Regions from separate parts of the Priestia sp. AB genome, predicted to be linked through region 1. Evidence: riboswitches for the same ligand, from Rfam matches in the RefSeq annotation. Region 1 holds a riboswitch; each other region holds the start of a gene.
What was found. Region 1 has a riboswitch for cyclic di-AMP ahead of POF52_RS28870 (cation:dicarboxylate symporter family transporter). Riboswitches for the same ligand answer to the same signal wherever they lie in the genome.
Positions count from the first base shown of each region.

Region 2: another riboswitch for cyclic di-AMP. It lies ahead of POF52_RS04980 (potassium channel family protein); the one in region 1 lies ahead of POF52_RS28870 (cation:dicarboxylate symporter family transporter).
Region 3: another riboswitch for cyclic di-AMP. It lies ahead of POF52_RS30410 (APC family permease); the one in region 1 lies ahead of POF52_RS28870 (cation:dicarboxylate symporter family transporter).
Region 4: another riboswitch for cyclic di-AMP. It lies ahead of kdpF (K(+)-transporting ATPase subunit F); the one in region 1 lies ahead of POF52_RS28870 (cation:dicarboxylate symporter family transporter).

Region 1 covers NZ_JAQMYN010000023.1:18,870-21,070, reverse strand. Annotated here, with positions in the region: gene POF52_RS28875 (undecaprenyl-diphosphate phosphatase) at 1-316, shown strand, start outside; cyclic di-AMP (ydaO/yuaA leader) riboswitch at 590-729, shown strand; gene POF52_RS28870 (cation:dicarboxylate symporter family transporter) at 836-2,095, shown strand.
Region 2 covers NZ_JAQMYN010000001.1:972,486-974,686, reverse strand. Annotated here, with positions in the region: gene POF52_RS04985 (TrkH family potassium uptake protein) at 1-690, opposite strand, end outside; gene POF52_RS04980 (potassium channel family protein) at 694-1,353, opposite strand; cyclic di-AMP (ydaO/yuaA leader) riboswitch at 1,478-1,622, opposite strand; gene POF52_RS04975 (carboxymuconolactone decarboxylase family protein) at 1,738-2,196, opposite strand.
Region 3 covers NZ_JAQMYN010000034.1:8,493-10,693, forward strand. Annotated here, with positions in the region: gene POF52_RS30410 (APC family permease) at 1-1,390, opposite strand, end outside; cyclic di-AMP (ydaO/yuaA leader) riboswitch at 1,521-1,665, opposite strand; gene POF52_RS30415 (DUF4430 domain-containing protein) at 2,029-2,201, opposite strand, start outside.
Region 4 covers NZ_JAQMYN010000004.1:62,700-64,900, reverse strand. Annotated here, with positions in the region: gene POF52_RS13260 (undecaprenyldiphospho-muramoylpentapeptide beta-N-acetylglucosaminyltransferase) at 1-222, shown strand, start outside; cyclic di-AMP (ydaO/yuaA leader) riboswitch at 598-740, shown strand; gene POF52_RS13255 (hypothetical protein) at 813-950, shown strand; cyclic di-AMP (ydaO/yuaA leader) riboswitch at 966-1,106, shown strand; gene kdpF (K(+)-transporting ATPase subunit F) at 1,485-1,565, shown strand; gene kdpA (potassium-transporting ATPase subunit KdpA) at 1,590-2,201, shown strand, end outside.

The sequences.
Region 1 (2,201 bases):
GCCAGGTTTTTCTCGTTCAGGCTCAACGATTTCAGGAGGAGTTCTTCTTGGAATGAGCCATAAGGCAGCCGCAGATTTTACATTTATTATGGCAGTGCCAATCATGGCAGGAGCAAGTGGACTTTCATTGGTTAAAAACTGGCAGTATTTCACATCAGATGCACTACCGTTTTTTATTGCTGGTTTTATCAGCGCCTTTATTTTTGCGCTGGTATCTATTCGCTTTTTCCTGAAATTAATTAACCGTATCAAATTAGTACCATTTGCACTATATCGAATAGTTTTAGCAGCTATTCTATATTTTGTATTTTTATAAAATAAACACGCGTGTTCTTTAGTCCCTTAAACTTCTAATAGAGACTCAAAGAGCAAGAAAAAGCTATTGCAACATTGCAATAGCTTTTTTGCATAAATATATATTATCGCCTTTTGAAAGCGTTTTATAAACATAGGTATTGACAAAACGTGTCGAAAAATAGTAAATTAATATTTGTGCAGTATAAAGTTAAGTAAAAGTAAGACTTCTGTTTAGTTTTATTGACTGTAAAAAACGTATGACAACGTATAGATCGTTTTAATTTTATAAAAACTGAATAATAAGCTTAATCGTATAGAGCGGGGGAATCATTATCGGCAGTAAAGCTGCCTTGGGGTGAATCCTTACAAAAGGTAGGAAACTCTCAATTCCGAATCCGACAGTTAACCCCGTTTGCTTTATTGAGAGAAAGAGCCCAAAATAGCGTAAGTAAAAGGCTGTTCTTTCTTAAGAATAGTCTTTTTTTGTTTTTTCAGAAAAATATATACAAATGTCATACATCTTTGGGGAGGTACATCTATGAAAAAAATTCGTTTTGGTTTGGCTACGCAGATTTTTACCGGATTAATCCTCGGTGTTCTTGTAGGGGTAATTTGGTTTAACGATCCGCGTGTAGTAACATACCTACAGCCGCTAGGAGACCTATTTTTAAGATTAATTAAGATGATTGTTATTCCAATTGTTATCTCAAGCTTAGTCGTTGGAGTTGCAGGAGCAGGGAGCGGTAAACAGGTCGGAAAGCTCGGCGTTAAAACCATTCTCTATTTTGAAATTATTACGACTTTTGCAATTATAATCGGTGTATTGGTTGCTAATATTTTTCATCCTGGGCAAGGTGTAGACATTCATTCAGCACAAAAGGGTGATATTTCACAATATGTTGAAACATCCAAACAGCAAGAAGGAAAGTCAGTGGCTGAAACTTTCTTACACATTGTTCCGACAAACTTTTTCCAGTCAATTGTTGAAGGAGACATGCTAGCAATTATCTTCTTTACAGTGTTATTTGCACTTGGAGTAGCGGCAATTGGGGAAAGAGGAAAGCCAGTTGTACAATTCTTCGACGGTGTTTCTCACGCAATGTTTCACGTGGTAAACCTTGTAATGAAAGTGGCGCCAATTGGTGTATTTGCTTTAATTGGTGTAACAGTTTCAAAATTCGGCTTAGATTCACTCCTTTCATTAGGAAAGCTTGTTATCTTAGTTTACTTAGCGTTAATTTTCTTCCTACTTGTTGTATTAGGAGGAATTGCGAAATGGGCAGGAATTAACATTTTCCACTTATTCCGCTATATGAAAGATGAACTGTTGTTAGCATACAGTACATCTAGTTCTGAGACAGTTCTTCCGCGTATTATGGAAAAACTTGAAAAGATGGGCTGTCCAAAAGCTATCGTATCGTTCGTTGTACCAATTGGCTATACATTTAACCTAGATGGTTCCGTTCTTTATCAAGCGATTGCAGCGTTATTCTTAGCGCAGGTGTACGGTATTGATTTAACGATCGTTCAACAGCTGACGCTCATTCTGGTATTGATGGTTACATCTAAAGGAATGGCTGCCGTGCCAGGAACATCATTTGTTGTATTGCTGGCTACTCTTGGAACAATCGGCGTTCCGGCAGAAGGGTTAGCCTTCATTGCTGGAGTAGACAGAATCATGGATATGGCACGTACGGTTGTTAACTTAGTAGGAAACACACTAGCAGCAATTGTGATGTCTAAATCTGAAGGCAAATTTGACCCTAAAAAAGGTACAGAGGTCATGAGAGCCGGCTAATTTATAAATTAAAAAGCTACTTATTCTATTCAAAAAATTAGAATAAGTAGCTTTTTTCGTAATAATTCCTTTATTATTATGGAAATTGACCCTATAATATGTAACA
Region 2 (2,201 bases), on a different contig from region 1:
AAACGTGCTGATAATCATAATTTTTGAATGCAGCGTTAGTTTTCTATACGATTTTTTCACCCACATATCAGCAAGAACGGTAAACCCTAACCCACCAATGATGAACAAAAAAGAAATCGTTATGTTAATAATAGGATCTCCAACATACTGCACTAAGTTATCAGACAGTAGCCCAAACCCTGCGTTATTAAAAGCCGAAATTGAATGAAACAAGCTAAAGAACAGCCCCTTAGACCATCCGAATTCCGGAACCCAGCGTATTGCTAAAAAGATAAGTGCAACAAATTCAATTAAAAATGAAAAGATAAACAGCCTTTTAACTAGCAGGACAACTCCGCCGACGCTCGTTTGATTTAATGCCTGCTGAACGAGCATACGCTCTTTAAATCCAATTTTTTTACCTAGCATCATAAAAATCAACACGGCAAATGACATAATGCCAAGACCGCCTATTTGAATTAACAGCATAATAATGATTTGACCGATGACGGTAAAACGGGTACCTGTATCTACGACGGCTAAGCCGGTTACTGTCATAGCGGAAGTAGACGTAAAAAAGGCATCTACCCACCCGATTGGCTCAGTAGTAGAAAAAGGCATCATCAATAGAAGAGCACCAATAATAATTCCTCCGCCAAAAATGGAGACAAGCAGCTGCGGAGGAGTGAGTTTAATGATTTGTTTTTTCATAAGTTAAACTCCTTCTTCTTCAAAACGGTTCAAATCGCGGTTATGTCCGATGACAATCAGCATATCTCCTTGTTCAATTATTTCATGCGCGGTAGGCGAGATCACCATTTCCCCGTCTTTTCGCTGAAAGCCGATAATATTGCAGCCGTACTTGGCACGAATGTTTAAATCAAACAGCGTTTTATTATGAAGTTTCTTAGAGGCGACAATTTCGACAATACTATAATCCTTTGACAATTCAATATAATCAATGATTTTTTCTGACACCACGTGATGAGCAATACGCTTAGCAATATCGCGCTCAGGGTGAATGACTTTATCCGCTCCTATTTTTTCGAGCACTTTTTGATGATACATATTCACTGCTTTTACCCATACTTGCTTAACGCCCATATCTTTTAAAAGCATCGTTGCCAGCACGCTTGCTTCGATATCATCTCCAAACGAAATAAGAGCATGATCAACATTGCGAATACCTAGCCCCTTTAAGCTAGCTTCATCAATCGCGTTTGCTTGCACAACATATGTAGCTGAGTTGCTAAATTTATTTACTACCTCCTGATTGCGGTCAATAGCGAGCACATCCACATCCAGATTAGCAAACTCTTCAACCAAACTGCCTCCAAAACGACCTAATCCCAATACAGCAAACTGTTTTTTCATAATGTATTTATTCCTTTCTTCAACTGCTGTGTGTTCTCTTAGCTTATACTTTTTCTAAAAAATTACATCTTTTTCTTAAAAAAAGCGCAAAAAAACACAGGAAGGCTCCTGTGTTTTTCCACACTCTTCCCCCTCAAAACGCTTGCGAAGTTAGCTGTCGGGTTCGGGTTTTAAGAGTAACCCTACCTTTTTAAGGATTCACCCCGGAGCACAATATGTGCGTAAATAATGGGTCCTCCGCTCCGTAATGGATTAAGCGATTTTTATTTAAATGTCTATGATCTATTTTTTAGAATAATCGATTCGATTCATGATACGTTTCACTTTACGAAAGCTATCTTACTCCTGTGGATTTTGTCTGTCAAGATATTTTTAGCGAAGACCTCACTTGCCCTGCAAGCTGCAAAAATCATATAAATCTAAACTGACAATCATTTTGTGAAATTGATCAAATAAATTAATAACAGCTAAAAGCTCTAACAGCTGCGTATCACTGTAAAATTTCTTTAATTGATTCATATCAGCATCCGTCAACTCCCTTGGACGCACCCGGTATACATCAATAAATCGAAACAGCAGTCGATCTTTTTCTTCCAGCTCTTTTTCTCTTAACACTTTTTGATTAAGCGTCTCATCGCCTACATATGACATGCTCATACACGTCTCACAGCCGTTAACACCTGCTAGATAAAGCCTTATTTTTTCCTTAGTCTCTTTTTCTACTATATCGCTGTTCCAAAGCGTGTCGTAAAGCTCATCATACAATCTTTTTACATGCGGAATTAAATTCAATGCTTTTTCAAAATTTGTTCCCTCTTCGTTTGCTAACAAAACTCTTGCCATTTTTT
Region 3 (2,201 bases), on a different contig from region 1:
TAATACGAAGTTGCTTTCCTACCTCTTCATAATGGTTCTTAATACGGTGGAATACATAGACGATAAGAGGTAAGAAGATTAAAACAGCCCATACTTGTGAGAATTTTGTTGTAAAGAAAATAATCAGTACCGTGAAACTAATAAAAGCTCCAATAAAATTGGTCACTAATTTTCCCTGCCAGCCAGCTGGCTTTTCTTTTAACCATTTAACAATCATCCCCGTTTGAGATAATGTAAATGGAATAAATACGCCAACAGCATATAAAGGAATTAACCGTTCTGTATTACCGTGAAACGCTATGATAAGCAAGATAGAGGCAATTCCAAGGGTCACAATCTCATTTGAATAGCCCAAACGATCACCACGTATCGTAAACATACGCGGGATATACTTATCTACAGCTAAGTTAACAGCCAGTAAAGGAAAGGCTGAAAAGCCTGTATTGGCAGCTAATACTAAAATTAAAGCTGTTGTACCCTGAACAAAATAATAGAAACCATTTCGTCCCAACACTTGGGAAGCAAGCTGTGAAACAACCGTCTCCTCTGCTTTAGGTACAATTCCAAACCAATAAGCCAAGAACATGACACCTGAAAACAAAATAGCTAAAATAACGCCCATTGCAACAAGCGTACGTACCGCATTTCTTGCAGCTGGTTGTCTAAAGTTGGTTACAGCATTTGAAATAGCTTCTACGCCTGTAAGGGCTGAACATCCTGATGAAAAAGCTCGTAGTAGTAAAAATAAGCTAATTCCTGGCACTGCAGTTCCAATAGCCGGATGAACATCAGGAGACACCTGACCAGTGGCTACTTTCCATATGCCTACGCCTATTAAAAGAACCAATGCAAGAACAAATAAATAGACAGGGTATGCTAAAGCCGAAGCTGATTCTGTTACACCTCTTAGGTTCAAAACCATAATAAAAATAACCAATGAGCAAGCGATAATAACCTTGTAATCATGAAGAACAGGAAAAGCCGACGTTAATGCATCTGTTCCAGATGAAATACTTACAGATACGGTTAAAATATAGTCTACTAACAGAGACCCACCAGCAATAAGCCCTGCATTCTCTCCAAGGTTATGTTTAGATACAACATAAGCGCCGCCACCTTCTGGATAGGCATAAATAATTTGTCGGTAAGAAAGGATAAGTGCCGTTAAAAGGATAAGTACCCCAATACCGATAGGTATGGAATACCAAAATGCAATCATTCCAATAGTAGCAAGTACGATTAAGACCTGCTCTGGACCATATGCCACGGATGAAAGTGCATCGGATGAAAGAATAGCTAAGGCTTTGACCTTATTTAGCTTTTGTTCACCTAGCTCCTTTGATTTAAGTGGCCTCCCAATTAATAAACGTTTTATGGATGAATAACTCATCTAAACTCCTCCTGGACCCTTTGCCATTATTTATATTAGTTTACTCTCATCATTCCCCATCTCAGAAAAAAAACACAAAAAAGAACACTAAGGTTCTGCTTAGTGTTCTTTCCAGGACAAATAAAAGCAAACCTTCTCTCCAAACGCTTATGAGGTTAGCTGTCGGATTCGGGCTTTAAGAGTAGCCCTACCTTCTTACAGAAGGATTCACCCCAAGTGCAAGTGCACACAAAAATGGGTCCCCCACTCCTTAGTGGATTAAGCGATAAAAGGTATGAAAATAGCAAGATCATATATGTATGGTAGGTACTATACGCCTGAATTTTACATTTGTAAAGAGCCGTTTCAATTAAAACTAATTTTCATATAATTCGTTTTTCTCTTTTATGTAGATAAATAAATTTTGATATCTTGAGCAAACTATTCAAGACGCCGTGAGACTTCAGTCCTTTGGTTAAATAATGTAGCAGAAAAACCTACCCTATCACACACCAGGGTAGGTTTTTCTGCTTTTCAGCTGCATATCATATACACCTCTAGTTTATATAATCAGCATTATCGGAAATTATAACTTACAAAAAAGTAGTTAGAATAATAACCAACTACTTTTTGTAGGATGTTTTAATTTTCTATGTTATTTACTTTAAAATTTCTTGATTATCCCAATTTTTCAAAGCCCATACTACCTCATCATTTTCATTGAGCGTGACTTCATCTAAACCTAACTCTATAAAATTCCTGTTTACAAAAACAGCCCAATGTATATTTTTCTTTGGAATTGAATGGATACCATTTATAGATATAATATTCC
Region 4 (2,201 bases), on a different contig from region 1:
TCAAAAGCACAAAGCCGGGGAGATCAAATTTTAAATGCACAGTCCTTTAAGAAAAAAGGCTACTGTATGGTTGTGGAAGAAGAACAGTTAACAAAGGAAGTGTTTTTGCGTGAAGTAAATGAGCTTCAGCAGCAGGCAAGTACGATGAAGCGTACAATGCGTGAAGCAACAAAAACGGATGCCATTTCAATTCTTGTAAATGAAATTGAGAAAATGAACTAAAAAAAGAGGCTGAGACAAACGTACTTTAGCCGAAGTAAAAAACGAACTATTGATCAAGGTTTTTGATTAGTGGTTCGTTTTTTTTTTGTTAAAGTGAACGTAGGTTTCACCTGTTCAGATCCTTCTAGCAGTTGATTGGAGGACAAAGCGAAGTCTTGCACGAAAATCAATTGCAGTGTCACAATCGGCTCAGCTGATGTATCCCATTTGTTCGTCTTTAGAAGGGATACATTTAGTTATATCACAACCTTTTTTTCTTTGAATCTATTATTTTAAAATAATGAATACCCATGGAAAAATAAAGCTTTTAAAATTTCAAAAAATGTTGTTGACAGTAAATTTTAACAGGAGTAAGATTACTCTCATGAAACGTTCCACAGTGACACGCTGAGTCTTTCCTGAAAGAGAGGGGAAGAGCGGAGGACCCAATTATTAGGGGTGAATCTCATAATTGAGTAGGGTTACTTTCTTGACCCGAACCCGTCAGCTAACTTCGTAAGCGTTAAGAGAGAGGATGGTGTAATCGTGGCCGTTTTCTATAGCAGCGGATAGCGCGTTCCTTTCAAAATATAGGTGAAAGGAGCGTCAAGATGCATCTACCTAAGCAAATGATTCAAATGATTGAATATCGAGCAATATGCGATCAGCAATCTTTTGATCTAGCAAACCGCTATTTGTCTACGTTAGCTAATCAAAGTATTAAACGCAGCAGGAAAAACCATAATTAAGTCTAAAAATTAAATAACAAATATACGCTTAATCAATCATGAGCGGGGGACCCAATATTTTGTACGTATGTACTAGGGGTGAATCTCTTAACTGAGTAGGGTTACTTCCATAACCCGAATCCGACAGCTAACTCCGTAAGCGTTTTGGGAGTAAAAAAATTCGTGTCGATCACGGCTTATTTGTCGTGCATTAAACCGCGGAAGAGGACTCTCTTCTGCGGTTTTTTTAATGGGGAAAATAGGAGAGCAGGTTATGTCTGCACCGTAAAGAGGATATAGTAGGGCTTTTAAAACGAGATCAACAATACGTGAGGATTAAACAATCAAAGATAACCTTTCGCTGCTAGCTCACTTGGGCGTGATGCTTTACGCACAGAAACAGTCGCTACGCTTAATCATTGGTGGTAAGAAACAGTTAGGAGGGAGCAACTTGGATACGATCATGCTTGGAACACTTGCCATATTAACAGCTGCTATGTACGGAATTATTTGCTGGTCGTCTCATGTAGTAGACGAAAGAGAGGAGAAGTGAACATGTCGTTCATTTTGCTAGGTATTTCAGTTCTTGTTTTAATTTATTTAGTATATGTACTGTTAAATCCAGAACAATTTTAATAAGCGGAGGAATAAAACGTGGGGATTTTTCTACTATCAGTTGCGCTGCTGCTTGTTTTTGTAGCGCTTATTGCAAAGCCCGTAGGTATTTATATAGCGAATGTGTTTTCAAACGATAAAAACACTAGCTTAGTAGGGAAGATAGAATCGGTGATGTTTAAAGCGGCAGGAATTAAAGGGCATAATCAGACGTGGAAGCAATATGCACTTGCTCTCGTTTTGGCGAATACGTTCATGATTTTTGTGGTGTATCTTATCTTCCGGTTTCAAGGGGTACTGCCGCTTAACCCAAGCCACATCAAAGGAATGGATCCGGCCCTTGCTTTTAACACGGCCATTAGTTTTATGACAAATACGAACTTGCAGCACTACAGCGGTGAATCAGGTTTGTCTTATTTCTCGCAGATGGCCGCCGTTGTATTTATGATGTTTGCTGCACCTGCAACAGCACTTGCAGTAGCAATCGCTTTTATTCGCGGGTTGGCAGGGAAGGAAATGGGAAACTTTTTTGTTGATTTTGTGAAATCAATTACGCGTGTTTTACTTCCTATCGCTTTTATAACAGGCATTTTATTTGCGTTTTTAGGTGTTCCTCAAACGTTAAACGGAACGGTGACTGCCCATACATTAGAAGGG